DNA from 3 places in the Shewanella sp. ISTPL2 genome. Region 2 is predicted to be linked to each of the others. Evidence: predicted binding sites of a transcription regulator. Region 2 holds the regulator's gene; each other region holds the start of a gene.
What was found. The regulator LexA, encoded in region 2, represses DNA repair genes until DNA is damaged. The targets are predictions, from matches to a motif close to TACTGTATNNNNATACAGTA.

Region 1 (10,757 bases), on a different contig from region 2:
TAGGCCAAAGCTGTAATCACGTGCTGGTGGAAGCGGGTGCAACCTTAGCGGGCGCATTTTTAGCGCAGGGGCTGGCCGATGAGTTAGTGCTATATCAAGCGATGAAAATCCTCGGTGGGCATGGGCGTAATCTGCTGCAATTGCCCGATTATCAAACCATGGCACACATTCCTGCACTCACGTTGGTCGATGAGCGCAAAATAGGGCCAGATACCCGTTTAATCTTGAGCGTTAAGCTTGATACTTCTTTATTTAATTAAGTGAGTTAACCATGTTTACTGGGATTATTGAAGCCGTTGGCACCCTGCGCAAACTGGAGCGTAAAGGCGATGATATTCGTCTTACCGTGGCGAGCGGCAAACTGGATTTAAACGATGTACGTCTAGGCGACAGTATTGCTACCAACGGTGTGTGCTTAACGGTTGTGCAGCAATTAGCCGACAGTTATGTGGCTGATGTCTCTGCCGAAACCGTGAGTCTAACCGGCTTTGCTCACTACAAAGTGGGCACTAAGGTGAATCTTGAAAAGGCCGTCACCCCAACCACACGCTTAGGCGGCCACATGGTCAGTGGCCATGTGGACGGTATGGCAACGGTTGAGCAACGCTTAGTGCGTGGTCAAGCCATTGAATTTTGGTTAGCCGCACCCGTAGAGCTTGGGCGTTATATTGCCCATAAAGGTTCCATCACCATTGATGGTGTGAGTCTGACGGTTAACGAAGTGGACGGCAGTCGATTCCGCTTGACCATAGTGCCGCATACCGCAGGTGAAACCACGTTAATCGACCTGCAAGCGGGCGATAAGGTGAATATCGAAGTGGATTTAATCGCCCGTTATCTTGAACGTTTGATGAATTATGATGGCAAAGACAGCAAGAGCGGTGGCGTCACCATGGAAATGTTAGCCCGTGCCGGCTTTGTGCGTTAGTGCACAGGAGCAGATTATTTAACTTAAGCTTATCGGCAGCTTAGGTTATTTAGGTATAGAATTTCATAATAACAGCAAAATCATAAGGTCCTACAATGGCGCTGCACAGTATAGAAGAGATCATCGAAGATATTCGTCAAGGCAAAATGGTTATTTTGATGGATGACGAAGACAGAGAAAACGAAGGTGATTTGATCATGGCGGCCGAAATGGTCACGCCAGAAGCGATTAACTTTATGGCGAAATATGGCCGTGGACTTATTTGCCAGACCATGACTAAAGCCCGTTGCCAGCAGTTAAACTTGCCTTTAATGGTGACGAATAATAACGCCCAGTTCTCGACTAACTTTACGGTTTCTATTGAAGCGGCGGAAGGTGTGACTACCGGTATTTCGGCCCACGATCGCGCTGTAACGGTGAAAGCGGCTGTGGCTAAAGAGGCTAAAGCGTCTGATTTGGTGCAACCAGGGCATATCTTCCCGTTAATGGCACAGGACGGCGGCGTATTAACCCGCGCAGGCCACACTGAAGCTGGCTGTGATTTAGCCCGTCTTGCGGGACTTGAGCCATCGGGCGTTATCGTTGAAATTTTGAACGAAGACGGCACTATGGCACGTCGCCCAGATTTGGAGATTTTCTCCGAGTTGCATGGCATCAAAATCGGCACTATCGCGGCTTTAATCGAGTATCGCAATACCAAAGAAACCACGGTTGTGCGTGAAGCTAAATGCAAATTACCGACCCGTTTTGGTGAGTTCGACATGGTGACCTTCAGAGACACTATCGACAATCAACTGCACTTTGCCTTAGTCAAAGGTGAGGTGAAAGAAGATTGTTTGGTGCGCGTGCATTTGCAAAATACCTTCAACGATTTACTCCACTCAGAGCGCGATCAGCAACGCAGTTGGCCACTCGAAAAGGCGATGGAGCGTATTTCTGCAGAAGGTGGTGTATTGGTTTTACTCGGGAATCAAGAACATCCCTGTGAAATCCTCTCTAAGGTGAAAGCCTTTGAAGCCGAAGATCAAGGCCAAGCGCCTGCTTCTGCAAAATGGCAAGGGACGTCGCGCCGTGTGGGTGTTGGCTCGCAAATTCTCGCCAGCCTTGGTGTGACTAAGATGCGCCTGCTCAGTTCGCCTAAACGCTACCACTCACTTTCAGGCTTTGGCCTTGAAGTGACTGAGTATGTGGCGGACTGAAACCCAAAGTTACACTGAAGTAAAATTAACAATTTCTGATAATTTGCATAGGGCTCTGGGCAATTGGCTGTGATATCATGTCGCCACTTTTCGCCCCGAGCTGGGTGCTTTAGCTAAATTAGGTAAGATAATGAACGTAGTTCAAGGTAATATCGAAGCGAAAAATGCCAAAGTTGCGATTGTAATTTCGCGTTTCAACAGCTTTTTAGTTGAGAGCTTGCTTGAAGGTGCACTTGACACGCTGAAACGTTTTGGCCAAGTCAGCGACGACAATATCACTGTTGTCCGTGTACCAGGTGCGGTTGAGTTGCCACTAGCTGCGCGTCGCGTAGCTGCCAGTGGTAAATTCGACGGTATTATCGCATTAGGTGCGGTGATCCGTGGTGGTACTCCTCATTTTGATTTTGTTGCAGGCGAATGTAATAAAGGTCTAGCTCAAGTTGCTTTAGAATTTGATCTGCCTGTTGCTTTCGGTGTTTTGACCACTGATACCATTGAACAAGCGATTGAACGTTCAGGTACCAAAGCGGGTAACAAAGGCGGCGAAGCTGCTCTAAGCCTGCTTGAAATGGTCAATGTTCTGCAAGAACTTGAACAACAGTTGTTATAGTAGGAAAAATAATGAAGCCTTCTGAGCGCCGCAAGGCCCGCCGTTTAGCCGTTCAAGCCATCTATTCATGGCAACTAAGCGGGAATAATATTGCCGATGTCGAGCATGAGTTTTTAACTGAACAAAGTCTCGATGGTGTTGATGTAGCTTATTTTCGTGAGCTATTTTCAGGCGTTGCAACGAAGAAAACCCAATTGGATGAGCTGATCATCCCGCATCTGGAACGCCCTATTGATGAAGTGTCTCCAGTAGAGAAAGCCATAGTTCGTTTAGCGACCTATGAGCTGACTTTCCGTAAAGATGTGCCATACAAGGTCGCGATTAATGAAGCGATTGAGTTGGCAAAAGCTTTCGGTGCGGACGAGAGTCATAAGTTTGTGAACGGACTGCTCGACAAACTGGTTGCACGCAAGTAATAAAGACAAACGGTATCTTAGGATACCGTTTTTCATTGCTAACAAAGGTGGCCGATGTAAGTCGTGCCAAACTGTACAGTGAAAGAATTCCAATTAATTGAATGTTATTTTAGCAACCGCGGCCCCACTCGCCGTGATGTGAAGCTTGGCATCGGTGACGATTGCGCTTTAGTGCAACCCGCAGAAAACAAGTCGATCGCTATCTCCTGTGACACCTTAGTTGAAAATGTCCATTTCTTCCCCGACATGCCTCCCGCTGCCTTAGGTTACAAAGCTTTAGCGGTAAATTTATCTGATCTGGCTGCCATGGGCGCTGAACCCGCGTGGATGACGCTTGCCTTAACGCTACCCGAAGTCGATGAGACTTGGCTAAGTGGCTTTAGTGAAGGCTTGTTTGAAGCGGCCGATTACTATGGCATCGCCTTAATTGGCGGCGATACGACTCGTGGTCCACGGGCGATTAGCATCACTGTGCACGGCCAAGTCCCACAGGGTAAGGCTCTCACGCGTCATGGTGCTAAAGCCGGTGATTGGATTTATGTCACGGGCACGCTCGGAGATTCGGCTTTAGGTCTGGATATCATTCGTGGCGCGCAACAGGCTAGAGCCGAGCATAAAGAATTCCTGATCAATCGCCATTATCGTCCAACACCAAGAGTTTTAGCGGGCCAAGCTTTGCGTTCGCTTGCCTCCAGTGCAATCGACCTTTCCGATGGGTTTATCTCGGATATCGGTCATGTGCTTAAGGCTTCGGCAGTCGGTGCTGTGGTGGACGTTAATTGCATCCCGCTTTCACGCGCGATGCAAGATACCGTCAGCGAGGAGCATGCCTTAGGTTATGCGCTTACGGGGGGCGAAGATTATGAACTGCTGTTCACCGTTCCTGAGGCGCAAAAAGGTGCGCTTGAGACAGCGTTGAGCCATGCAGGAGCAAAGTTTGTTCGCGTTGGACAAATTTGTGCAGGCAGTAAGCTCAAGTTGCAACTCAATGGTGAGCCGTTTACACCGCCGTATCACGGTTTCGAGCACTTTTAAGCGAAGAGCATGTTAATGAAATGGTTGTCAAAGGATCAGGTGCTAACGCGCCTGTCATTAAAAAATCCTGTCCACTTTTTGGCACTCGGTTTTGGTAGCGGACTCGCCGCTAAAGCACCTGGTACTTTCGGTACCTTAGCAGCCATTCCCCTCTATTTATTGATGGCGCCATTACCGCTCACTTGGTATATCGGCTTAACCTTATTGAGCGCATTTGCGGGATTTTATATCTGCGGTAAAGCCGCTCAAGATATGGGGGTACACGATCACGGTGCGATTGTGTGGGATGAAGTGGTTGGGCTACTGATCACTATGATAGCGGCACCAGCAGGTTGGGGTTGGTTGTTAGTCGGCTTCGGTCTATTTCGCTTTTTCGACATCATCAAACCTTGGCCTATTCGATGGCTCGATGCCAAAGTTCATGGTGGCTTTGGCATTATGATTGACGATGTCTTAGCGGGCGTGTTTTCGTTTATTTGTCTGCAAGGGCTAGTCTGGTGTTTTAGCTAACATTATCGCTAGCCTAACATGATAGTTAACCTGACATGTTAGTTAGCATGACCAACAACTAACCCTTAGTTTTTGATATAGCCCCTTAGCTTGTGATATAGAGTGTGTAGATTCAAGCGTTTAGCGACCTTATTCGTTATCTGATCCATATTACTATTGCAGCAGTTCCCTTGCGTTCGCGAGGGTATTGCTGGTGATAGTATCGCCACCTAACAGTCTTGCAAGCTCTTGGATACGCTGCTCACGATCGAGCGATTTCATTGTGGTCTCAGTACTGCCTGCCTTATTAAATTTATCGACGAACATGTGTTGATGACCATTGCCCGCAACTTGCGGCAAGTGAGTCACGCACAGTACTTGGGTCGATTCCCCTAAGCTGCGTAACATGCGGCCCACCACTGCGGCGGTGGGGCCGGAAATCCCGACATCCACCTCATCGAAAATTAATGTCGGTGTGGCAACTTTCTTCGCGGTAATCACTTGGATCCCTAATCCTATGCGTGAAAGCTCACCGCCAGACGCGACTTTCGAAATTGGTTGCAAAGGTTGGCCAGGGTTAGTGGTTACCATAAATTCGATATTGTCACTGCCATTGGCTGACATTTGCTCGGGGTGGAAATTGACTTCGATCGTAAATTTACCCTTAGGCATATTCAGTTCGTGGATTGACTGAGTCACCAGTTTGTCGAGTTCTTTAGCATAGCGGGCACGGCTTTGGCTGAGCTTTTGCGCATTGCTAAGATAAGTGGCTCTACTTGCCTCGACTTGAAGCTGAATTTCTTCAAGTTTACTTTCATCACTGTCTAAGGTGCTCAGCTCAGCCTTTAATGCTAAATGATGCTCGGCCAGTTTATTCGGGCTAACATGATGCTTACGCGCTAGTTGCATGGCTTTTGATAGCCGTTCTTCTAAATAGGCAAAATGGGTCGGATCGAGTTCGAGCTTACTCAAATAGTGCTGCAACTCGCCGGCACTTTCTTGCACTTGGATTAAGGCATCATTGAGCATAGTGTTGATATTGCTTAATGCAGGATCGTAGCTTTGCAGATCTTCGGCGAGGGAAACGACTCGATTGAGCAGCGACTCTATATTGTTCTCTTCGCCCTCTGTGAGTATATCTAAGCTCGCCTGACAGGTATCAATCAACTCAGTGCCATTGGCCAGACGTTTGTGCTCTTGCTCAATCTCATCGAACTCATCAACTTTAAGATCAAACTCATCGAGTTCTTCTACTTGATATTGTACTAATTGCTTACGGGCAATACGTTCATGCTGGGAGGCTTCGAGTTGTTTTAGATCGGCCTCAATTTGCTTGCAGCGTTGAAAGCTAGCGGCAACCGTATCGATAAGCAATCTGTGGTTGGCATAACTGTCGAGCAGGGTGAGTTGATGTTCACTTTTTAACATTGCATGGTGCGCATGTTGACCGTGAATACCGATAAGCAACTGACCCAGTAATTTTAGCTGCGTCAGCGGCACTGGATTACCATTGATGTAGGCGCGTGAACGGCCATCGCTACCAATAGTCCGACGTAGAATGCACTCATCATCGAGTTCAAGATCGTTATCTTCTAACCAACGTTTTGCCAGTGGAATATCATCCAAGGAAAAGCGGGCGCTGACCTCGGTTTTATTGGCTCCGGGACGAACACTGCTGGCATCGGCGCGATTGCCTAGGCATAGGCCTAGCGCATCGATGGCAATCGATTTACCTGCACCGGTTTCACCTGTGATGCTGGTCATACCGGGGCGAAAATCCAGTTCTAAAAAACGGACGATAGCGAAGTTATTAATGCTGAGTTGGCAAAGCATAGTGAATTCCTGTCGAAAAACATACCAAACCACTGTATTGATAAACAGTATATACTGATTTTATATACAGTAAAGTGGCTTGGGTAAATAATCGGCATTATCGGTAGTAAATATTTTTAATTAACTGATTATGCATAGATTCTTACTAAGCTTTCTAAGATAGGCAAACTGAAGAAAGTGACTAAGGTACCAAATAGAATACCCTGAGCACTGGTAGAAGCCTGAGTGTTATAACGCTGGGCAAGTAAGTACACGCTAGCCGCGGTGGGCAGTGCGCTCAAGATCACGCCCATGATCAGGTAGTCACCACTTACTCCAAAACGGTTAAGCATAAAGTAGACGAGTGCAGGTTGGATAGCCAGCTTGAAGAGGTTGATAAGGCTCAGTTCGATAAAATTCTTGGGGCTAAATACGCTGCTATCTTTCTGGTAGCGCATCGCTTTGGCGAGTACCATGCCGATAGCAAATAGGGCGCAGGGGCTTGAGGTATTGCCTATTTGCTGGATCATTAGCGCCAGCCCTGACGGCAGTTTTATCTCTAGCGCCGAAATGCCGACGCCAATTAAGCTACCAATAACGATAGGGTTTTTACCGACCGCCATTGCCATTATGATTAAGGCGTGGTGTTGTCTTTGGGTGTTAGTGGCCAGTTCCATCGAGACTAAGGCGACGGCAAACATCAGCACGGATAATAAGCTGGCAATCGCGGCGGCGACTAAGGCACTTTGTTGGTGCGGAAAGAGGATGATGAGCAGTGGAATACCAATAAACGCCGTATTACCAAAGGTGGCATTGAGGGCTCGAATGGCGGCAACTGCATGCTGTTTAGGGTTAGCGATCAGCGATAGCCCTAGGCAGACAAGATAAGTGATCACCATAGCTGTGCTGTAGCCCGCAATAAATCCCCATTGCAAAATCTCGTCAATCGGCTGCTGGGCGAGGGCGATAAGCATGATTGCAGGGAACGCAATATAGTAGACATATTGGTTTAGCACTTGATCCGTATCGACGGGCAAGAGTTTTAGTTTTTGCACTAGTGTACCGAGCAACATGATCCCGAAGACGGCAAACAGAGGGGTTAAAATGGTCATTTCCCTCACTCATCCTTACGATTAAATTTGAATAAACTCGCCCACCGTCGTCATTTTACTGTCGCTATGATTCTTGGTGGACAGAGTTACAGCACTTGCTTCTTTTTATGTCACTTTAGAGCCAGATTTAGCGCCAGCGCAGTAAAACTCGCCACAAAATAACATACCATTTCAATCTAAGGCTATTGCGCTATGGTCGTATAAGTGAATAATTCAATGTTTAAAACACAATCACTTAGTGAATTTAGCGTTTTAACGTCAATACCCAATATGTGAAATTAGGATATGCAATGAGTGATGATTTAGGCGCTGAACTACAACTTGTCTATCTTTTTGTGCATTTAGTCAATGCGGGCAGTTTTTCGCAGGCGGCGAAGGAGCTCGATATGCCCATCGCCACTGTGAGCCGCAAGTTAGCGAAGTTGGAAGAGAAGCTCGATAAACAGCTCTTTATGCGCAGTACCCGCAAGTTACGATTGACGGAGGAAGGGCTGGCGCTCTTTCAACGCTACCAGAGTGTGGTTGCTCAATTTGATGAACTAAGTGGTTTAGGCAGTGATAAACCCGAGGGAACCTTACGCATCGCCGCGCCGATTTCGATTATTTCCATTGTATTTATTCAAGCATTGAATGAGTTTGGCCGCCTGTATCCCGATATCCGTTTGCACATTTCCCAGAGTAATGAGTTAGTCGATTTGATCGACAAAGGCATAGATGTGGCGATTGTTGGCGGGGCTCAGCCTGATTCTTCTTGGGTGTCGAGTACCTTAGGCGAGCTCGACTATTGCCTGTTTGCCACGCCAGAGTATTTGTCTCAGGCACCTAAACTTGAGCATCCCGATGATCTTGAAGCCCATCAACTGATAAAAGTCTGGCCGCTGTTTAATTGGCATTTAAAGCATCCAAGCGGCGAGTCTTTTTATTTTAATGGCCCGACTAAGCTCACCCTCACGGATTTACACGGAGCGATTCAGGCGACCTTAGGCCATGGTGGGATCTTGTATGGTCCTGAACTATTTGTAAAACAGCAGATTAAAGAGGGAAAACTTAAAGTATTATTGCCAGAATGGATTGGCGAACAGAGGCGAATTTCGATTTTATATCATCAGCGCAGCCAGCAGCCGCTAAAGGTAAGAGTCTTTATTGAGTTTATGCAGTCAAAGGCGCCAGAGTTATTCTCTATGCGTTGATTTAACCGAGTTATTCTTTAATAAGGGAACTGATTTTTAGCGTCTTTTAGGTTTTACCGTGTTTTTGCTCATGGTGTTTTGCGTTTGTTTTGCGTCTTGCAGGCTGGAGCGTGTCGCGGGCAGTATGCCGAGTTCTAAGAAGTATCCCACTAAACGCCGTAGTTCAAATAAAGAACCGATACGCTGTTGATCTTTGATGGTCAGTTTCCAACTGTCAGTGCGTCCTTCGCTATTGGTTAAGATAAATCCTTGATAAACAATCTTTCTCATTGGAATAACTCAATCTTTATTGATGCTATTTATAGCAACTGGATATCTTTGACGGGATTCGTTGGTGAGGGTGTAAAACGATGATCCCTTTCTTATTCTGCATGGATAATAGGTGCTTGAGTAACCCCAAGCACCCCCATCAATTAAGCGACGCTGATACCGATATTTGATACGCCAGCTTCGATAATATCTTTGCGTAAACCCTTGACCAGTTCTGCAGTGATCTTCGGATTTTCTTCAATAATTTCCAGCAGAGAATTTTGTAATTCTTTCTCTTCTTCCATGACTTCATGGGCGAAAACGAAATCATCTAATGCTTCATCCACCAAATCGACATCGCTGATCGCTTCGATGTAGTTAGCCACTGTGCTGGATGACAATTTGCTGATATTGACTATGTCTTCTTCAATTTTGCCTTGAATTGCACCTAGTAAGGTCGATATTGCGACCACTGCATCCATAGCAGGATAGACGCCATAGGCTTCAAAATCAGCAGGATCTGGGGTGTTATCTTCCAAGCGTTGCAGATGCACATCGACATTGAATTTCAGCTTGGAGTCGTACTGGGATTGCCACAATAGTTCTAATGCGGTACTCAACACAGTAGGATCGCCAAACTCACAGACTTCGGAAAACAGTTGATAGTTGGGCAACATACGTTGGCAAAGTGCTGTGGCAAAGAGTTGTTTTTGTGGCAGTGTTAACGCCTTAAGACGTTTAAAGAAGCCCGTTTTTTTGGTCATCTGTTATTTCCGCTGATAGCTGTGATATCACTTGATTTGCCGCAGATTCTACCTTAGTTAACTCATCAAGTAACTCTAGTATTTCGGGTTCGAGATCTTCAACCGATGTTTCACGTTTTAGTGCCGATTCAATTTCTTGGCATAACCTTTGTGTGGTGGGCACGCCGCAGTAGCAGCTCGCACCATGCAGCTTATGGATAGTACTGAGCATGACAGGGTGATCGTTTTGACTTAGCGCCGTTTGAATCGTCGCCACGGTTTGCGGTAATGAGTCGAGCAACATTCTGAGCATATCTAAGGCGAGATCGGCCTTGTGATTGGCTTGGGTTAAGCATAAATCCCAGTTCAGCGTATGCAGGTCAAAATGGGTGAACTTAGGCCGAGTGATCCAGCGATGAATAATGTCTTTGAGCGCCGCTTCATCAATAGGTTTAGGCAAATATCCGTCCATACCACTGCCTAAAATTAGTTCGCGTTCTTCGGCAATGGCATGGGCGGTCACGGCAATTATCGGCGTGTTGCGGTTCATCGAGCCTTGGCGAATTTGCTTCGTGGCGCTAATGCCATCTGTGCCAGGCATTTGGATATCCATAAAAATCAAGTCGAAGGTGCGAGTCTTCGCCTGTTTAACTGCCTCATCACCGCTGTTGACGGCAACCACAGTCGTCACTAATTCGCTGAGTAAAGTATCAATCAGTTTTAAGTTGGCAAAGTTATCATCTACCGCTAGCACGGTTAAAGATTGGCGCGCAACCGGCGTTGATATTGTCGCAGGGGCTATGATGTCGTACTCCATCGGTGGATAGAGTAAGTTGCGCGCAAGCTGATGCTCACTGACTGGCAGAGACAACACCACATCGGCATTCGGGCGAATAAATTGGGTTAAGGCATCCTGTTCTTGGCAATCGTATAGCACTATAAGGCAATCTGTTTTGGTCTTCGCCAAGTTTAGT
Region 2 (10,757 bases):
CGCACCTAAGACTTGGGCCTTCTCAGCAAACGCATCGCAATCCGCCACCACAAAATAGAGCAACCAGTGGGGAGAAATATCGCCCCATTCAGGCATTATCGTCATCATGCCGCCGATGGATTGACCATCAAGCTGCCATTCTGAGTATTCAATGTCAGGCATGTCACTTGGCATGTTGGTCCAAGGGAAAATTTTGCAGTAAAAGGCTTCTTCAGTACGCGGCTCTTTACAAGCCAGCTCAACCCAGCAAAGGGTATTGAGTTCACCCTGACGGCGAGCACCTATGTGGTTCTTCGCTTGCCATAAGGCAAAGCGTGCGCCTTCAGGATCGCTCACCTGCGCCATCACGCCCGCATCACCCACAATATGCGGCCCCATGTGCACTTGGCCGCCCGCCGCTTGAATCGCTGCAATGCTGGCATCGATATCATCGACGGCAAAGTAGATACGCCAGTGGCTGGGGATATGTGCTTCCGACTCAGGGATTTGATACATGGCGCCTAAGTCATCTCCCGCTAAATTAAATAGCGAAAAGTGACCTTCAGGGATCGGCATTTCGACCGAGTTCCAACCAAATAACGCTTGGTAAAATGCTGTAGCTCCCTGCCAATCATGGCTTGCAAGTTCAACCCAACATGCATGTCCTTGTGCGTACTGAGTCATTTTCATTATCGGCTCCTTTGTTTTAACAATCATTCGAGTTAAGCCTGAGTTTGTATTTCTGTCCAGTATTCAGGTTAAAAAGATCTGTAAGACAAAACTCAACCGCTAAAGACAAAAAAGCCCTCACATGGAGGGCTTAAATCATCACAACAAATTAGGAATATTGCGGCAGTAAATTTGCCATCGCGAGCAGATGACAAGCACCTGTGACTATGCCAAATAACACCACAAGAATAATCAGCGGTGTACCGCCTATCACTCTAAAACCTGTGCTATCGGGGAACAACTGCCGCGATTTATAGGCCATCAGCGCCGGGACGATTACCGCCCACACAGTTGCCGCTAATGCCGCAAAGCCAATCGCTACTAAGAAGCCATCGGGAAACAGTAATCCTAAAATCGTTGGCGGCACAAAGGTCACTAACGCAGTTTTCATTCGGCCAGAGCGTGAATCATCAAAACCAAACAAATCGGCGAGATAATCGAACAAACCTAAGGTCACCCCTAAGAAAGATGAAGCCACGGCTAAGTTAGCAAACAGGGTCAACATACTGTTTAACCAGCTACTCGCCATCACCTCAGACAAAGCGCCCACCAACACTCCCATATTGCCACCTTGAGCAATAATGTCGATAAACTGGCTGCGGGGAATATTACCCATAGTCGCCACTAACCAACAGGCATAAATCACCAGCGCGATAAAGGTGCCGACGAAAATCGCCTTGATAATGGTGGAAGAATCTTTGCCGTAATACTTCACTAAGCTGGGGACGTTACCATGGTAACCAAAGCTAGCGAGACCAAAGGGCAGCGCCGCCCACAGATAAGGTGAAAAGCTGTTATTACCATCGGGTTCGAGCAACTTAGTCACATCAATTTCGATCAATAAATTGCCGATCGCGAGGAAGAAGGTAATGATCATACCGCCGAGCATAATCGTGGTAATCCGATCCACGGCTTTAGTACTGATCAATACTATGCTCGCCAATACTATGGCAAACACCAGTCCTGCCACGCTTTGCGGTAACTCAATTCCCATGCCCTGCAAGCTGTGATTCACAATCGAACCACCGCCGCTGATATAGGCATAGGTCAAAATATACAACACGAAAGCGATAGAAACGCCGTTCACTATCCGCCAAAACTGCCCAAGAGTTTGCTTGCTTAAGGTATCGAAGCTAGCACCGGGTTCGAAATGTAAATTGGTTTCGAGCAGCAATAAACCCGACATCAACATGCAAAACCAAATGCCTAATAACATTAGAATCGAATAGCCAAACCACATACCTGCACCGACCACGGGCAGAGAAAACATCCCAGCACCTACGGTCGTGCCAGCAATAATCATGGCACCACCGAGCAAGGACTTACCTGCGGGCTTATGCTTAGCCGCATTCATATGATTTGCCATTAAACTGTGTGCTCCGCGGTGACACTCGCCACTATCGTTTGTCTCACTGACGGACGTAATAAGCTATTGGCCTGATCTCGTATGCGATTGATATTGGACTTATCTTCACTATCCGCCAGATATCCCAATTCTTTGAGCTTCACGCTCAAAGTACCGTAGAGTTTTTTATCGTAGAACTCAGGCGCGGTAATGCCATGTAAAGCCCCTAAACGCTGGGCGAGTAAATGGCTCTCAGACTCAAGTTCTGAGCGCTCCATCTTAGGTCTGTTCGCTAACAGATTGAAAATAATAGCGTAGCGTTGCAAAGTTTCACTCACTGAACTGGCTAACAACAATAATTGGCTTGAGTGCTCAGGCACGACAGCTAAAGTATCTGTCTCAACTACTAAACCTTGCCCAATCAGGAAATCCAGTACTTGCTCAACATAGGCTGGTAAGTCTTTAATTCCCATGAAGAGTTCGGCTTTCAGCAGTGGATAAAAATCGGCAACGATTGAAACCACTTGCTGGCGCAGGATCTGTTCATTGTGGGTTAAACAACTCGCAATTAATGAAGGAACAATAAATAAGTGAATGATATTGTTACGATAGTAAGTCATAGACACAGCCTGACTCGCTTCGATAGACACTATTTCCCCTAAAGGATCGGCACTAACAACAAACTTGTTCAGCTCTAAACCTTGCTGCACTAAATGCTTACCATCACCTTCGGCAACAGATGTATAAGAAGTGTAAGGCACTTTTTTGAGTAGGGTCAGATACAAATCAAGCTGACGCTCCAGCAGACTACGTTCTAAGGCGTTTTGATCTGTCGCCAGTAAAACTAAGCTAGTCAAAGTCACAGAACTCGCGGCTGCGGCATCATTGATACGCGTCATCACCCGATTAGCCAGCACGTTTACCGCTGGCGTTAACCAACTTGGTTTCTGCTCGGGATCATCGGCCAACTCAGCACGCCAGTTTGGCGCACGCTCATTTAAGAAATTTTGCAGGGTAATAGGCTCGCCAAAATTCACATAACCTTGGCCAAAATTACCTAATTTGCGAATGGCACCGAACACCTGCCACACAGATTCTTTTTTCTTTTTCTTACCGCTTAACTCTTTATGGTAAGTCGCCACTTCCATCACATGGTCATAGCCTAAATACACAGGCACAAGTGTGACAGGACGTTCAATACCGCGCAGTACGCTGTTCATCGTCATGGCGATCATGCCAGTTTTCGGCGCCAACAGACGGCCAGTACGTGAACGGCCGCCTTCGGAGAAGTATTCCACCGAATAACCTTTAGCAAACAGCTGGTCTAAATACTCACGAAATACTGCGGTGTATAGCTTGTTGCCATTAAAACTACGGCGGATAAAGAAGGCACCACCGCGACGGAACATAGGTCCCGCGGGCCAGAAATTGAGGTTAATGCCGGCAGCAATGTGCGGCGGAACCATGCCTTGATAATACAAAATATACGATAACAGCAGGTAATCCATGTGGCTGCGATGGCAAGGCACATAAACAATCTCGTGGCCATCGTGGTGTAACTGCCGAACTTGCTCGGCGCCTTTAATGTTGATCCCGCTGTAAAGCTTGTTCCACAGCCAAGTTAAAAAACGCTCGGCAATACGCACTAAACTGTCTGAGTAATCGGCTGCTATTTCATCGAGGTACTCAATAGCCGTCTCGCGCGCTTGGGTCTCAGAAATCTTTTTACTGGCGGCTTCTTCTTGAATCGCTTTGCGCAGCGACTCAGATTTGAGTAACGAATGAAACAGTGCTTGGCGGTTTGGCAGCACAGGCCCTGTCATTACCTTACGTTGACGACGGAAATGCACGCGTGCAACCCGTGCTAACTTATGGGCAATCCCCATGTCGGTGCCATGTTCGTCAGCCATGTAACGCAGGGATACGGCATTCGAAAACTGCACGAAGTTATGTCGACCTAAGAACAAAATCATCAAGCACTTGCGCAGCCAAGTCGGGTTTTCCCGCTCAAATACGGCCGCCTTCATAGTGTCGTCTTCTTTCCCTGGCGTGCGACCCCAATACAAGCTCACGGGTACCAGTTGAATATCTAATTCAGGACGTTCCTTATGCACGGCTAACAAACGCATAAAGCATTCGAGGAAAGGCTCATTACCAGCACGTTCGCCAAACAGTGGCTTACGTCCTTGAAGACAGACAACCCGAGGCGCAGTCACACCATTAGCCACTAGAGGCTCATAAGGGCTTGGTAAACCTAACTTAGCCGTTATTTCGCTCAAAGCAGCGATGTCACTGAGTGATTCTGTTTTCATCACATAAACAAGGGGTCTGGAAGCATCCAGATTCAGATCGGCAAAGGGATCCTGAGGCACCACAATAGTGTGCACTAAGTGTTTTTGGATCCAACGTAATGATTTCAACCAAAGAGAGTCGTGTTTAGGCATTATTCTTATGCAATTAAGTGCGTTTACTAGCCCGATAGAATACCAGACTATGGGCAATATTCGCTAATTCTCTCCAATATAGCTAAAAAGTGGTTAATACTTGCGCTGCAAATAATACTGTATATACTAACAGTAACTGTATAGAAAAACAGGAAACACCATGAGACCTTTGACGCCACGCCAAGCTGAAATTTTAGAGCTAATTAAACGAAATATTGCCGATACAGGCATGCCACCCACTCGGGCAGAAATCGCAACCCGTTTAGGTTTTAAGAGCGCCAATGCGGCTGAAGAACACCTTAAAGCGTTGGCAAAAAAGGGCTGCATTGAGATCATGCCAGGCACATCTCGGGGCATTCGTCTGCCTGCGGAAATCGAAGATTTGACTGAAACAGGTTTACCGCTCATCGGCCAAGTGGCCGCGGGTGAACCTATCCTCGCCCAAGAACATGTTGAACAGTACTACCAAGTCGACCCAAGCATGTTCCATCCCGCCGCCGATTTTTTACTGCGAGTAAAGGGCGACAGCATGAAGAATATCGGCATTCTCGAAGGTGATTTGCTGGCAGTTCATAAAGTAGAACAAGCTAGGAATGGTCAAGTGGTTGTCGCTAGAGTCGATGACGATGTCACTGTTAAACGTTTCGAAAAAAAAGGTAATGTGGTCTATCTACATGCCGAAAATGAAGATTACTCCCCGATTAAAGTGGATTTAGGCTTCCAAAGTTTAACAATTGAAGGACTCGCCGTCGGTGTGATCCGTAATGGAGATTGGCTATGAATAAACTACTTGGCAATGCCCCCCGCCATCCGGGCTTGTGGCTCGATGAAGTCCGTGATGCCGACTATGACTGGCACCATGCGCCTATCGCCTGTATGCCAACTAAGACTCAAGGTCGCCAAGAATTAATTCATCTGAGTGCACAACTCGCTCAGTTAAGCCAACAGGGCCGTTGGTTAGTGCTCATCAACCCACCAAGTATTGGCTACAAGCAAATGCTCGCCAGTGCAGGTGTGCGTATGGATAGAGTTTTGCTGGTACATGCTAAAGATGAAGTCGAAACCCTGTGGGCGATGGAAAAAGCCCTGACAAGTGGTACGTCCAGTGCAGTCATTACTTGGACTCAATCATTAGATGCGCGGGATAATCGACGCCTACAAATCGTGGCTAAAAGTGCCCGAGCTATGGGCATAGTGCTTGAAGACGTAAACAGTCACTTACATGCAGACGTACGTATTGAGCAAGGCAATCTCTTCGGTCAGCAATCTTTTTTTAGCGCTGTACACTAAATATTCATTTAATTTTTTACCTTGAAAGCCGCCTCACCTATGAATGTGAGGCTTTTTTTTGGCAATTTTTCAGATAATTAGATAAATAAGTGATCTTGATCAATATTTAAACAGCAAGTATGGTTGGTTAAGTCGGTGATGATATATCACCTTCCGTGGTCAATGAATCGAGTATTTATCGAACTCGAAGCGCCACTAAAAATAGAGAACAGATTTATTTCAGCAGTATGTGCCAGCGTGGCTAATTACCAGCAGTAACAATACTTGATTAAAAGTAACAGCCGCCAACGCACGTTGAAGTCAAAAAAGCTTTTTTGGGAACTGAAGAGTTTGCATAGAGTTGAGACTTACTGTGTTGCTCTTCTTTGTAGTTGCTATTCGCAATTGGCAGAGGAGAAGTCTTGTGAAGCAATTGTTGTATTGTTTACTCGTGGTGCTTTTCGCACCACCGTTGACCGCCGCGGACATGCGGTTCAACATGACCCCTGGCGTGACCGAGATCAGTGGTAAGGTTTATCACTTGCACATGACCATCTTGTATATCTGCTGCGCAATAGGCCTAGTGGTCTTTGGCGTCATGATTTACGCCATGATCAACCACAGAAAATCCAAAGGCGCTGTCGCGTCCCACTTTCACGAAAGCACTAAAGTTGAAATCGCTTGGACGATTCTGCCATTTATCATTTTGATCTTAATGGCGATTCCAGCGACAAAAACTTTAATCGCAATGGAAGATCCCAGTAACGCCGATCTCACCGTAAAAGTCACGGGTTCCCAATGGAAATGGCATTACAGCTATTTCGATCAAGATATTGATTTTTATAGCATACTGACAACACCCAGAGCACAAATCGAAGGCACCGAAACCAAGGGTGAAAACTATCTATTGGAAGTCGATAAACCGCTCGTTCTACCGATAAACCGCAAAATCCGCTTTCTGATGACTTCAGAGGATGTCATCCATTCTTGGTGGGTGCCCGCCTTTGCCATTAAGAAAGATGCCAATCCAGGATTTATCAATGAGGCCTGGACTCGCATCGACAAACCCGGCATTTACCGTGGTCAATGCGCCGAGCTCTGCGGTAAAGACCATGGTTTTATGCCTATCGTAGTACAAGCGTTACCCGAAGCCGAGTTTGAGGCTTGGGTCACAGAGCAGAAACAAGCCGCAGGTGCTGCGGCTGAAGCCGCTCAAGCCGCTTTATCACAAACCCTAAGTAAAGAAGAGTTGATGACTCAAGGTGAACAAGTTTACCTCGGGCACTGCGCAGCCTGCCACCAGCCCAATGGCGAAGGGTTGCAAGGCGTATTTCCGCACCTTAAAGGTAGCCCGATTGCAACGGGACCGCTCAGCGGCCACCTTGAAATTGTGCTCAACGGTAAAACGGGTACAGCCATGCAAGCGTTTAGTAAGCAATTGACCGCACAAGAAATCGCGGCAGTGACTACCTACGAGCGTAATGCTTGGGGCAATAATACTGGCGATGCAGTGCAAGCCAAAGACGTCAACGAGTACATGAACGGCAATTCTGCACAAACATCCGCCGCGGTACCAAGCAGTACAACTCCGACACCCGCACCTGCAGACGTCTCAGCTGCAATCGATCCCGCAAGCCTCCCCACACTCAGCCATGACGCCCTCATGGCCGAAGGTCAAACTGTCTACGCGACCTTCTGTGCTGCCTGCCATCAAGTGACAGGTGCAGGAATACCACCCGCCTTCCCCGCGCTAGTGGGTAGTGCTATCGCCATTGGACCAGTCGCCAATCACATCGATATTGTGATGCACGGCAAAACGGGCACGGCTATGCAGGCATTTGGCAAACAGCTTAGCCCACAGCAACTTGCAGCAGTCATTACCTATGAACGCAATGCTTGGGGTAACAATACCGGCGATACAGTGCAACCTGCTGATATCGCAAGTCATGGACAGTAGGGGATAATGATGAGCACTACGACTCAAGATCAAACCGCAGCCCATGATGACCATCATCATGGTGCGCCAAAGGGCATCATGCGCTGGCTGCTAACCACCAACCATAAAGACATAGGTACTTTGTATTTATGGTTCAGCTTTATTATGTTCTTAACCGGTGGCGCTATGGCCATGGTGATCCGCGCTGAACTCTTTCAACCTGGATTACAATTGGTCGAGCCCAACTTTTTCAACCAAATGACAACTGTTCATGGGCTGATCATGGTATTCGGTGCGGTAATGCCAGCCTTTACAGGGCTCGCTAACTGGCTGATCCCTATGATGATAGGAGCGCCCGATATGGCGCTGCCACGGATGAATAACTGGAGTTTTTGGATACTCCCCTTCGCCTTCACTATCCTTCTCAGTTCGCTATTTATGGAAGGTGGCGGACCTAACTTTGGTTGGACCTTCTACGCACCACTATCAACAACTTATAGCCCAGATAGCACGGCGCTCTTTGTATTTTCTATTCACATCATGGGGATAAGTTCGATCATGGGCGCAATCAACGTGATTGTGACCATAGTGAATTTACGCGCGCCAGGCATGACATGGATGAAGTTACCATTGTTTGTGTGGACTTGGCTTATCACGGCATTCCTACTGATCGCGGTTATGCCCGTACTCGCTGGCGCAGTGACTATGGTGCTGACCGATAAGTTTTTCGGCACGAGTTTCTTCGATGCGGCGGGCGGCGGCGATCCAGTGATGTTCCAACATATTTTCTGGTTCTTCGGCCACCCTGAAGTTTACATCATGATCTTGCCGTCCTTTGGCATCATCTCTGCCATAGTGCCCGCCTTCAGTCGTAAACCCTTATTTGGCTATGCATCCATGGTTTATGCTACGGCTAGTATTGCAATTCTGTCGTTCCTCGTGTGGGCGCACCATATGTTCACCACAGGTATGCCTGTGTTTGCCGAGCTGTTCTTCATGTATTGCACTATGTTGATTGCAGTGCCAACTGGAGTGAAAGTGTTTAACTGGGTTGCCACTATGTGGCGCGGCTCACTCAGTTTCGAAACGCCCATGCTGTTTGCTGTAGCCTTTATAATACTCTTCACTATTGGCGGTTTTTCGGGATTAATGCTCGCCATTACACCCGCCGACTTCCAGTACCACGATACTTATTTTGTTGTGGCACATTTCCATTATGTACTCGTAACTGGTGCGATTTTCTCCATCATGGCAGCGGCCTATTACTGGCTACCTAAGTGGACGGGACACATGTACAACGAACGACTGGGACAATGGCATTTCTGGTGTTCGGTGATTTCGGTCAACGTGCTGTTTTTCCCGATGCATTTCCTTGGGCTGGCAGGAATGCCAAGGCGTATCCCTGACTACTCGATTCAATTTGCCGATGTTAATCAAATCGTCTCGATTGGTGGGTTTGCCTTCGGCTTATCGCAATTGATTTTCTTAGTTTTAGTAATTAAGTGCATCCGTGGCGGCGAAAAAGCTCCCGCTAAACCTTGGGAAGGTTCCGAGGGTTTAGAGTGGACATTGCCAAGCCCTGCGCCTTACCACTCCTTCACGACACCACCTGAGGTGAAATGAAATGGCAACCCAACACCAGCAAGATAAACCTAAGTCAAATCGTAAACTTATCAGCATGTTAGTTCTCGGCTGTATTGGCATGTTTGGCTTTGGATTCGCGCTGGTGCCGCTCTACGATGTGTTGTGCGAGCAACTCGGTATCAATGGAAAACCCTCCAATACCGCGAGTAGTTATCAAGCAATCACAGTAGATACAAGCCGAATAGTGACTGTAGAATTTATTTCTCAGGTACAAACAGGCATGCCATGGACATTTGCGCCACAAACCAAGCGGCTCGAAGTTCACCCTGGCGAGCTAATTCATACGGCATTTTTGGCGCGCAATATGTCCGCTAAAGCAACGATTGGCCAAGCGATACCTTCAGTTTCGCCCGGACAAGGTGCCGCTTATTTTAATAAAACAGAATGCTTTTGCTTTAATCAACAACCCTTAGCGGCGGACACTAGCGCTGAGCTGCCGCTCATTTTCTATGTGGATCCTCAGTTACCTGAGTCTATCCACACTCTGACCCTCTCTTACACTCTCTACGACATTACCGACAAGCAGTTAGCGTCTGCCATAGAGCAAGGAGCTGCAAAATGACAACGAAACATCAGACTTACTACGTTCCATCCCAAAGTGTCTGGCCTATTATAGGTGCCATTGGCTTGTTCTTAATCGCCTCTGGTGCAGGCCTTTTCGTGCAGCAGTTGAAATCAGGTGCATCCGGTGGCGGTTATGTGCTGCTGGTTGGGATCGCTGTGATCCTATTCATGCTGGTGGGTTGGTTTAGAACCGTGATCCAAGAGTCGATGGCAGGGCTCTATTCTAGCCAAATGGATCGATCGTTTCGCCAAGGTATGAGCTGGTTTATTTTTTCGGAAGTTATGTTTTTCGGGGCTTTTTTCGGGGCACTATTTTATGCCCGCATGTTCGCAGTGCCTTGGCTCGGTGGCGCATCGAATAATGCCATGACCCACGAAGTACTCTGGCCTCAGTTTGAAGCTATTTGGCCGCTCATTACTACGCCAGATGGCACTAAAACCCAAGCTATGCCATGGACTGGACTGCCATTAATCAACACTATCGTACTGCTAACCTCCTCAGTTACCTTACATTTCGCCCATGTCAGCCTAGAAAAAGGTAAACGTTCTGCCATTACTCTCTGGCTTGGTATCACCATACTCTTGGGTATGGGTTTCCTTGCCTTACAGGCAGAAGAATATATGCATGCCTACCGGGAAATGGGACTCTCCCTGACCTCTGGGATTTATGGCAACACCTTCTTCCTGTTAACTGGCTTTCACGGCATGCATGTCACACTGGGGACGCTCTTTTTATTCGTGTTGTTTTTCAGAGTGTTGAAGGGGCACTTTAGCGCAGATAAACATTTTGCGTTCCAAGCGGGGAGTTGGTATTGGCACTTTGTGGATGTGGTCTGGCTGTGTTTGT
Region 3 (10,757 bases), on a different contig from region 2:
TAGCCGATTTCGATAAACCAGCAGAACCCGAAGTTGAACCCGACCTCGGCGCTGAAATTGCCGCAGAGTTAGACGCTGAGCTTGATGAACTGGGTGTGGAAGATACCGATGATATTGATGCTCTGTTAGCGGATTTTGATAAACCGACACCAGCGGCTGAACCTGAAGTCGAGCCCGATATTCGTGCTGAAATTGCCGCTGAGTTAGACGATGAGCTTAATGAATTAGGCGTAGAAGAATCCGATGATATTGATTTACTACTAGCGAGTTTTGATGCTGAGCCTGAACTCAAAGTCGATACAGAAGATGATGATATCAGTGCAGAAATTGCCGCAGAATTAGAAGCTTCGTTACCGGAAGACATAAAAGGTGAAGCGTCAGGTGATGATGATTTAGATGCACTCTTAGCTGAGTTTGATGTGCCGGAGCAATTGGATGCCGATGAAGATGAATTCGACTTTGATATGGAAACGGCGCAACTCGATTCAGAAGACAATTCAGTTGACGAAGATAATTTACTTAAAGGCATAGGTGCGGCTCACTCTATCGACGGCACCGATGATACTTTTACATTAGTCGAGGAATTGAGTGACGATAACGACGCTGATGTATTAGCGACGGCCGCAGTCACTTTGGCCGCTGCTGCAGCCGCGGCCAGTGTTAAAGAAAAAGAATCTTCTTTCTTTAATGATTTAAAAGCCAATAAGAGCAAAGATCCCCATGTGCTCGATTGGGACTCAGAGCTAGATTTTGCGCCTAAGGCTAAGCCTGCGGCAACGCAAGCAGATGTAACGGCTAATGATGTTGAGCCTAACAAAGATGCCACAGCGCTCGATTATGCTTCTCAAGAGAAGCCCATTAAGGCTACGCGTAACGATATTGATTTTAATGAAGATTTTAAACTTGATATCAAAGAAGACGCGGATGATTTGGACCTTGAGCAAGGGCTCGACTTAAGTGACGATAATGTGCTCGCCGCTTTTACAGCCAATACAGATTATGACGATGAAGATGTGTTGACGTCGGAAGACAGTTTCTCTCTGGTCGATGATCATAATCTTACCGTCGATGAAGCCTTGGCTGCACTCGATGCCCAGGAGTCACGAAAAGCGCAGAAAAAGTTTGTTCCTGACCATGATTTAACCAGTTTTCAAAATGAAAACGGTTTTATCGACATCGACAAGTTGCTGAATGATGCCGATGAAGAGGGCGCAGATACCGATTTGTATTCGGAAGTTGACGTTGAGATGAGTGATGTCGGTGCCTTAATCGGTGATGCCGCGATGATCGATGTTGATGATGAAGAAAACTCAGTCAACGCTAAGCTGGATTTAGCGCGTGCTTATATCGAAATTGACGACAGCGACAGTGCGAAAGCCCTGCTCAAAGAAGTGCAAATTGACGGTAACGAGCGCCAGCAGGATGAAGCTGGACGTTTGCTCAAAGAGATTAGTTAATCCCGGTTGAGAGTGTTTCAATCTAACGGCGCCTTCAGCGCCGTTTTTTTTATGGGCTGCTGTGATAAAATGCGCCGCTAAATCAATTGTGAGGATAAGTGGATGCGGATTGCATTAGGTATTGAATATGACGGTAATGGTTATTTTGGCTGGCAACGTCAGGCCGAAGTCGATTCAGTACAAGGGCAATTAGAACGGGCGTTATCGATAGTGGCTAATGAGCCTATCGGCGTCTTCTGCGCTGGCCGTACCGATGCGGGCGTGCATGCCACAGGCCAAGTGGTCCATTTTGAAACCAATGCCATTCGTAATGAAGGCGCATGGACCTTAGGGGTTAATGCTAATTTGCCCGACAATATTGCCGTACGTTGGGTCAAAGAAGTCGACGACAGTTTCCATGCGCGCTTTTCGGCCACCGCCAGACGCTACCGCTATGTGATTTATAATCACACTTTTCGCCCTGGGATTTTACGCCATGGTGTAAGCCATTATCACGGCAATATCGATGCTGACAAAATGCACCAAGCGGCACAGGCACTCTTAGGTGAGCAGGATTTTACTAGCTTTCGCGCTGTTCAGTGTCAGTCGAAAACACCGTTTCGTAATGTGCATTGCGTTAATGTCACGCGCCAAGGTATGTATGTGATTGTTGATATCGCCGCGAATGCTTTCTTGCATCACATGGTGCGCAATATTGTCGGTTCATTGTTAGAAATCGGTCTAGGTAATCAGCCACTGACTTGGATGGGCGATTTGCTCGCGTTAAAAGACAGAAACCAAGCCGCAGCAACGGCTAAACCCCATGGACTCTATTTAGTTGATGTGACTTATCCAGAACAATATCAATTACCTAAGCTCGCCCTTGGGCCATTATTCATGTTGGATTGAAAAGATCTTATTTGAGAGATAATCGAATACGAGGATATACGGACATGCTTACAGTACCAGCGTCAAATGCAGCATTGGAACAGTGGTTGGATTATTTGCTATCTATACATCCAACCGAAATCGATATGGGGTTAACCCGTGTCTCTAAGGTCGCGCAAACCCTTGGTCTTTTGGATTTAGGTCCAACCAAGATAGTGACAGTGGCGGGGACGAACGGCAAAGGTACCACCTGCGCCATGCTCGAAAATATTCTGCGCTTATCGGGTTTGACGGTGGGCGTATACAGTTCGCCACACATGCTGAAGTACAACGAGCGAGTGCGTATCAATGGTAGCGATGTCAGTGATAGCGATTTTGTTACGGCATTTGAGCAAATTGAAGCCGCGCGCGGCGATATTTCTCTGACATTTTTTGAATACGCTACGCTTGCAGGCTTGATACTCTTTAAAGCCGCTAAGCTTGACGTGGTTATCTTAGAAGTCGGTTTAGGTGGACGCTTAGATGCCACCAATATTATCGATGCCGACATTAGCGTACTGACGTCGGTCGATTTAGACCATGAAAGTTATCTCGGTAATACCCGTGAGCTTGTGGGCCGTGAAAAGGCGGGCATTTTCCGCCGTGGTAAACCTGCCATTGTCGGTGAACCCAACTTGCCACACACTGTCAATGATGTCGCCAATGAGGTTGGCGCCATCTTGTATCGCGTCGGTAACGAATTCAGTTATCAAGCCCATGGCAATCTGTGGGATTTTCAAGGTCAAGTGCTCAAACTGCACGATTTAGCGTTACCAACTTTGCCATTACCTAATGCGGCGACTGTATTGGCAGTGATTGAGCAGGGCTGGCCGGATATCACGCCTTCAATTATTGCTGAGGGTATTAGCACGGCTCGGTTAACGGGTCGATTAGAGCGGGTGAGTGAGCAGCCGTTAGTGTTACTCGATGTTGCCCATAATCCCCATGCGGCGCGGTTTTTGGTACAACAGTTAGCGCCAATCGTTGTGGGTAAGCGCGTGTTCGCCCTTTGCGGCATGCTGAAGGATAAAGATATTGCAGGTGTGTTGCCTGTGATCAATCCACTGATCGACACTTGGTATTTGGTCAGTCTGCACGGTGAGCGTGGCGCGAGTTCGGCCATGCTACGCAAAACATTAGCCACTGAGGCTGCTGCATTTGAGTTTGAGGACATATCTGAGGCTTGGTCTGCATTAAAAGCGCAAATTAACCCAGATGATGTGGTAATTGTGTTTGGCTCCTTTTACACTGTGGCAGGTTTTAAGTCTCAATTTATGCAGGAAGTCAGTTTTGTCTAGCCAGTTTCATAATCGTTTAGTCGGCACTGTGGTGCTGGTTGCGCTTGGGGTAATTTTTTTGCCGGATATTTTGGATGGCAAAAAAGATCGCCAAGAAGAGCAGTTTTCCGAAATTCCTTTGCGCCCGACCGTGATTGAGCAGCAAAAAGCCGACGATGATATGTTTGAAGTCTTGTCAGCCGAGGATGCTGCCGCGCTGAATGGGACTGAGGTCGCCTTAGCCGAAATGCCAGTTAATGCTGACAATGAAAAGTCTGCCGTTGCGCCAGTAATCGAAGTCGCAAAGCAAGATGTTAAGAAAGACGTTAAGCCTGATGTTAAAAAAGCAGAGCCTAAGCCTGAAACGAAACCTGAAGCTAAAAAAGAGCCGCCTAAAGCCACTGTAAAAACTGAGCCGGCTAAAAAAGCGGACGCTAAAGCGACTACTGTGGCTAAGGCTGAAAAGCCTAAAGCAGAAACGCCCAAAGCCAGTGCAGCCAAAGAGGATGCCGTTAAAGTGGTCAGCCGTGACAGCTTGAAAAGTGGCTTTACCTTGCAGCTTGGCAGTTTTAACAACGCAACGAATGTTAAAGCCTTGGTTGCACAGCTGCGTAAGAGTGGTTTTAAAGCGTACACTATTCCTGAAAACCCTAAAGATGGCGTATTAACTAAAGTGTTTGTCGGACCCGATGTGTCTGAGGCAAAGCTGAAGAAAGTACAAGTTGAGGTGGAAAACCTTACACGTCTCAAGGGCTGGATTGTTCCTTTTAATCCCTTAGAATCTTAATGGTGATACAACACTCGAGACTGAAAATGATTTATTTACCTCACTAGGGGTGAGAATCGTTTCAGTCTCTGGTAGAATCGCGCCGTCTTAAAGCCCATGTCGGAAAGCCATCTCAATGGTTTGGATTGATTACGCTATCATATTCGTCATCGGATTATCGACTCTTATCAGTCTGATCCGTGGATTTGCCAAAGAAGCCATGTCCTTAGTGGTATGGTTTGCGGCTTTCTTTGTTGCCAGCCAATTTTACCAAGATCTTGCCGTTCACTTAACACAAATGAACGATGAGATGCTGCGTAATGGCGTTTCTATTGCCATCCTCTTTATTACCACTTTGGTACTCGGTGCCTTAGTTAACTATATTCTCGGACAACTTGTTGTCAAAACCGGATTATCTGGCACTGACAGGCTTTTGGGCTTGTGCTTCGGTGCTATTCGAGGCGCGCTTATTGTGAGCGCCTTGTTGTTTTTCATGGATGCTTTTACAGGCTCTCCCAACTCCCAATGGTGGAAAGATTCTGTGCTAGTACCCGAATTTGGCGTTGTTATTCAATGGTTTTTTGACTATTTGGAAAATACCTCCAGCTTTGTACCCAAACTATAAGAAAGAAAATAAAATAATCCTAAGTGATAGAACATCTTACAATGAGGAAGCTTACCCATGTGTGGTATCGTCGGAATAGTTGGCCAATCATCGGTTAATCAGACCATTTATGATGCACTGACAGTGTTGCAGCACAGAGGTCAGGATGCGGCAGGTATTGTGACCATTGATCGTGGTGCTTTCAGACTACGTAAAGCCAATGGTTTGGTTAAAGACGTTTTTGAAGTCAAACATATGCAACGCCTACAAGGTAATGCTGGTATTGGCCATGTGCGTTATCCAACTGCGGGCAGTTCAAGCGCATCTGAAGCGCAGCCTTTCTATGTTAACTCGCCATTTGGGATCTCATTAGCCCATAACGGTAACTTAACCAACACAGTCGAATTAGCCGAAGGACTGATCAAAAAGCGTCGTCATGTTAACACCACTTCGGATTCTGAAGTCTTGTTAAACCTGTTGGCCGACGAACTGCAAAAAACCACGAGTTTAACCCTGACGTCGGAAGAAGTGTTCGATGCGGTCGCTAACGTACACCAACAAGCTCGTGGCGCCTACGCGGTTGTTGCCATGATTATTGGTCAAGGCTTAGTTGCGTTCCGTGACCCATTTGGTATTCGTCCTTTAGTATTAGGTAAGCACGAAACCGCCACTGGCACTGAATACATGGTGGCTTCTGAAAGCGTGGCACTCGATGCTGTTGGCTTTGAAGTGATGCGTGATGTGGCACCGGGTGAAGCGATTTATGTTTCAATTGACGGTCAGCTGTATACCCGTCAATGTGCAGCCGAGCCTAGCTATGCACCTTGTATCTTCGAATTCGTCTATTTTGCCCGTCCAGATTCGACGATCGACAAAGTGTCTGTATATGCAAGTCGCGTCAACATGGGCGCTAAGCTTGGCGAGAAGATTAAGAAAGAATGGTACGATCACGATATCGACGTGGTTATTCCTATTCCTGAAACCTCTTGTGATATCGCGCTGGAGATTGCCCGTTGCATGGACTTACCGTACCGCCAAGGTTTTGTGAAAAACCGTTATATTGGCCGTACCTTCATCATGCCTGGTCAACAGGAGCGTAAGAAGTCAGTGCGTCGTAAGTTGAATGCGATTAACACTGAGTTCAAAGGCAAAAATGTCTTGCTGGTGGACGACTCTATCGTTCGCGGTACGACCTCAGAGCAAATCATCGAAATGGCCCGTGAAGCAGGTGCTAAGAAAGTGTACTTTGCCTCTGCCGCACCGGAAATTCGTTTCCCGAACGTGTACGGTATTGACATGCCAACGTCGAATGAGCTTATTGCACACGGTCGTGATGCCGATGAAATCGCCAAGTTAATTGGTGCTGATGGCATTATTTTCCAAGACTTACCCGATTTAATTGAAGCGGTAAGAATGGAGAATCCTGCAATTAAACGTTTCGAAACGTCCGTATTTGATGGTCACTACATCACGAACGACGTTGACCAAGCGTATTTAGATCACTTGACGCAACTGCGTAATGATGATGCTAAAGCCGATCGAAATAAAGATATCGGCACTAACTTAGAGCTGCATAACGTCTGTCACCCATAAAGATTGTGGGTCATTCAGTATCGTAAATTTTGTGTTATTTTTGTTCTAAACGATACAAAAAAGCCAGTGAGAAATCACTGGCTTTTTAATGGCTTATATTTGCTTAACGGATCATCGTGATAACGTCTACGTATTTATGCGTTGTGTTGTTTCAGTCATTACATTTTCTTCAGCGTGTTTACGTTCAACCCAGTAATCCGCATTTTTAATACCCAGTTTTACCGGGTCAAAAAGTGGCTCTATGCCGAGTGCTTGCTGTGATTCATAATCTTTTAGGCAAGTGAATGCGGTTTTCCTTAATAGAATAATGGCAATAATATTGAGCCATGCCATGAGTCCAACACCAATGTCACCCATTCCCCAAGCCATATCAGCCGTTTTAACTGTGCCGTATACGGTTGAGCCAATGATCACGACTTTGAGAACGACCATGAACCAAGGATGATTTACTTTACGGTTGATATAGGCAATGTTGGTCTCGGCAATGTAGTAATAAGCCACTATGGTCGTAAAGGCGAAGAAGAAGAGTGCGATAGCCACAAAGATATTGCCAAATCCTGGCATCATACTTTCCATTGCCGTTTGTACGTAGCCTGGTCCTGCAGCGACTCCGGCAATGCCGGTATAGAGCGCCGCACCGTCTGGGCCCTGAACATTATACAGTCCTGTAATAAGCAGCATGAAACCAGTTGCAGAGCAAACGAATAAGGTGTCGATATACACAGAAAAAGCTTGAACTAACCCTTGTTTGGCTGGATGGCTTACCGCCGCTGCAGATGAGGCATGTGGCGCTGTACCTTGACCCGCTTCGTTGGAGTAAATACCCCGCTTTACCCCCCACATGATGGCTAAGCCTAAAATGGCACCAAAACCCGCATCAAAGCCAAAGGCACTTTTGATAATTAACCATAAAATACCCGGTAGCTGGCCAATATTTAGCGCTATGATGACACAAGCCACTATGATGTAACCCAGTGCCATAAAGGGGACGACGGCACTGGCAAAGTGAGCGATACGTTTTACACCGCCAAAAATGATAAAGCCAAGAAGCATAGCCAGTATGGCTGCAGTCACATTAGGATCTATGTTGAAAGCGGTTTTTAAACTTGAACCTATCGAGTTAGCTTGTACGCCCGGCAGCAGGATCCCGCAAGCAAATATGGTCGCAATTGCAAATACCCATGCATACCATTTCATGCCTAAGCCTTTTTCAATATAAAAAGCAGGCCCACCACGATACTCGCCATTGATTTTTTCTTTATAGACTTGACCTAAGGTAGATTCAACGAAGGCGGAGCTGGCACCGAGAAAGGCAACCATCCACATCCAAAATAAAGCGCCAGGACCACCAAAGGTGATTGCTGTGGCGACCCCTGCAATGTTACCTGTACCGACTCGACCCGCTAATGTCATCGCGAGTGCTTGAAAAGACGACACTCCCGCATCAGTACTCTTACCATCAAACATCAGGCGGATCATTTCTGGCAGATGGCGCAGCTGTAAAAATCGAGTGCGAAGGGAGAAATAGAGCCCGACACCTAGGCAAAGAAAAATAAGTGCAGGGCTCCAAATTACACTATTGATCGCGTTGACAATCTCATTCATAGACTCCGATTCCTTTATTGTGTTGTTTTAGCAGAGTTTTTAGGTTTACGGTTATTCAACAGATGTTGAGTTAGGACATTCACTTTTGATTAAGACATTTTTTGTAAATATCCAAGATACTCAACATAACTATTTTTTAGGGAGCTTCATAGTTAAAATGTTAAATATTTGAAATCAATGTGTTTTGAAATTGAGTTTTAGCATGGATAAATAGAGCAGAGGGGCGAGTTAACTCGAAATACGGTAGTGATTTATTATGAATGTCAGTTATCCCATTACCCAAAGTAGCATCCACACGCCGAATAAGCTGCTTAAGCTATGGCGCGTGATTTGATGGCTGAGTAATAGAGATAAACTCACAGCAATAGGAATGACGAGAATGAATCCCCATGCTAACGGCATATCGATGATTTTCATTTGTCCCAGCCAGGTACTGGTGAGCATGCTTAATGCGAGTAACATTAAGCTATGGAATATCAATAACTGATTGAATCTTAATATTAATGCTGGAGTTATTGTCATTGCTTGTCGCGCATTTATTGCAAATTGTCTCATAGTTACTCCTTAGTCATTTAATGTATCTTATGCCTTGTTGAGAATCATTCGCAATTAAATTTACACTTAAGCTTTGACATTTAAGCACGGTTTACTACAGAAATTTGCACTCAACAGGCGTTTGGGCTAAATTATACTGTAATTATATCCAGTGTTTGGTGTTTGTATGATCCTTTATATCGCAGAAAAACCTAGCCTAGGGCGGGCCATTGCCGATGTATTGCCTAAACCCCATAAAAAAGGCGATGGATTTATCGAAGCCGCCAATGGCGATTGTGTGTCTTGGTGTGTCGGTCACTTGCTCGAACAAGCAGAACCTGACGCCTATAATCCTGAATTTAAAGCATGGAAGTTTGAGCACCTACCAATAGTGCCAGACAAGTGGCAACTCAAACCTAAGGCCGCAACCCGCAGTCAACTCACAGTGCTAAAACGATTAGTCAAACAAGCCAACACCTTGGTTAATGCGGGCGATCCCGACCGTGAAGGGCAGTTACTCGTGGATGAAGTGATTGCCTATCTTGGCGTGACGGGGGACAAGCTACATCAAACTCAGCGTTTACTGATCAGTGACTTAAACCCACAAGCTGTAAAACGGGCGCTAACGCAGCTACGCAGCAATCGCGAGTTTATTCCTTTATCCACATCGGCATTAGCCCGCAGTCGTGCCGATTGGCTCTATGGCATGAATATGACCCGCGCGTACACCATCCAAGGTAAAAAGGTCGGTTATCAAGGCGTGTTATCCGTCGGCCGAGTACAAACGCCATTGCTTGGGCTAGTGGTGCGCCGTGATGAAGAGATTGCCCACTTTCAATCTAAACCTTTTTATGAAGTACTAGCGCATTTGGCGACCGAGAAGCAAGAAACCTTCAGCGCCAAGTGGCAACCTAGCGAAGCTTGTCAGCCCTATATGGATGAAGAAGGACGAGTGTTAGCGAGAGGGCTAGCGCAAAATGTGGTGAGTCGCATCAGTGATAAACCCGCCTTAGTCACTCAATTAGTGGCTAAGGACAAGAAACAGAATCCACCATTGCCCTACAGCTTATCCGCGTTGCAAATTGATGCGGCGAAACGGTTTGGCATGAGTGCTAAGGATGTGCTCGATACCTGCCAAAGTTTGTATGAACGTCATAAACTCATTACTTACCCACGCTCCGACAGTCGTTATTTACCCGTTGAGCAACATAACCTTGCGCCTTCGGTACTTAAGGCGATAAGTGACGGTGCTGCTGAGTTATTGCAAGGTGCTGATGCACCCGATCCCCGTCTTAAATCTAAAGCATGGGATGATAAAAAAGTGGACGCCCATCACGCAATCGTCCCCACAGAGAAGACGGCTAACTTATCTAGCTTGAGTCAGCGTGAGAGGCAGTTATATCTTCATGTTGCTCGCCAGTACTTAGCCCAGTTTTATCCGGCTTATTGTTACAGTGAAACCACAGTGCAAGTGACAATCGAGGGTGGCTTATTTAATACCAAGGCGCGTCAGGATAAATCCCTCGGCTGGAAGCAACTCTTTGCCCGCCAAGAGCCAAATGGCAGTAAGGCGAGTGGCAACAAGTCGACGGAAGAAAGCGCAGGTAAGGACGATGAGGAGAATGACGAGTTTATCGGCCAATTACCGCCTTTGAAATTGGGACAGGCTTTGCATTGTACTCGAGGCGAATTGTTGGAGAAAAATACTCAACCACCAAAGGCCTTTAACGATGCCACTTTACTCGGTGTTATGACGGGTATTAGCCGTTATGTGACCGATCCTGAGATCCGTAAAATTCTTAAAGAAACCGACGGATTAGGTACAGAGGCCACCCGTGCAGGTATTATCGAATTGCTGTTCAAACGCGGTTTTTTACAACGCTTAGGTAAATCTATTGTCTCGACAGACGTGGGGAAAGGATTGATTAACAGCTTGCCCGCGAGTGCGACTACGCCGGATATGACAGCGCTTTGGGAAGCGAGCTTGAACGGCATTTGCCATAAAGAAACCTCTT

Region 1: the regulator LexA is predicted to act here: its motif matches at 6,541-6,560, upstream of recN (DNA repair protein RecN).
Region 3: the regulator LexA is predicted to act here: its motif matches at 8,898-8,917, upstream of HUB64_RS03370 (DNA topoisomerase III).

The regions. Positions count from the first base shown of each region.
Region 1 covers NZ_JAAPAV010000001.1:4,099,148-4,109,904, forward strand. The annotation lists gene ribD (bifunctional diaminohydroxyphosphoribosylaminopyrimidine deaminase/5-amino-6-(5-phosphoribosylamino)uracil reductase RibD) at 1-260, shown strand, start outside; gene HUB64_RS18055 (riboflavin synthase) at 272-928, shown strand; gene ribBA (bifunctional 3,4-dihydroxy-2-butanone-4-phosphate synthase/GTP cyclohydrolase II) at 1,024-2,127, shown strand; gene ribE (6,7-dimethyl-8-ribityllumazine synthase) at 2,258-2,737, shown strand; gene nusB (transcription antitermination factor NusB) at 2,749-3,153, shown strand; gene thiL (thiamine-phosphate kinase) at 3,232-4,188, shown strand; gene HUB64_RS18080 (phosphatidylglycerophosphatase A) at 4,204-4,698, shown strand; gene recN (DNA repair protein RecN) at 4,852-6,510, opposite strand; gene HUB64_RS18090 (AEC family transporter) at 6,639-7,601, opposite strand; gene HUB64_RS18095 (LysR family transcriptional regulator) at 7,892-8,791, shown strand; gene HUB64_RS18100 (DUF3319 domain-containing protein) at 8,828-9,061, opposite strand; gene HUB64_RS18105 (YjaG family protein) at 9,205-9,804, opposite strand; gene barA (two-component sensor histidine kinase BarA) at 9,779-10,757, opposite strand, start outside.
Region 2 covers NZ_JAAPAV010000002.1:208,752-219,508, reverse strand. The annotation lists gene HUB64_RS22810 (VOC family protein) at 1-669, opposite strand, end outside; gene mtr (tryptophan permease) at 818-2,074, opposite strand; gene plsB (glycerol-3-phosphate 1-O-acyltransferase PlsB) at 2,074-4,497, opposite strand; gene lexA (transcriptional repressor LexA) at 4,658-5,278, shown strand; gene HUB64_RS22790 (cell division inhibitor SulA) at 5,275-5,787, shown strand; gene coxB (cytochrome c oxidase subunit II) at 6,191-7,723, shown strand; gene ctaD (cytochrome c oxidase subunit I) at 7,733-9,325, shown strand; gene HUB64_RS22775 (cytochrome c oxidase assembly protein) at 9,327-9,908, shown strand; gene HUB64_RS22770 (cytochrome c oxidase subunit 3) at 9,905-10,757, shown strand, end outside.
Region 3 covers NZ_JAAPAV010000001.1:739,008-749,764, reverse strand. The annotation lists gene HUB64_RS03410 (FimV/HubP family polar landmark protein) at 1-1,457, shown strand, start outside; gene truA (tRNA pseudouridine(38-40) synthase TruA) at 1,560-2,345, shown strand; gene folC (bifunctional tetrahydrofolate synthase/dihydrofolate synthase) at 2,390-3,661, shown strand; gene HUB64_RS03395 (SPOR domain-containing protein) at 3,654-4,427, shown strand; gene HUB64_RS03390 (CvpA family protein) at 4,543-5,031, shown strand; gene purF (amidophosphoribosyltransferase) at 5,089-6,603, shown strand; gene HUB64_RS03380 (sodium:alanine symporter family protein) at 6,730-8,208, opposite strand; gene HUB64_RS03375 (hypothetical protein) at 8,476-8,763, opposite strand; gene HUB64_RS03370 (DNA topoisomerase III) at 8,930-10,757, shown strand, end outside.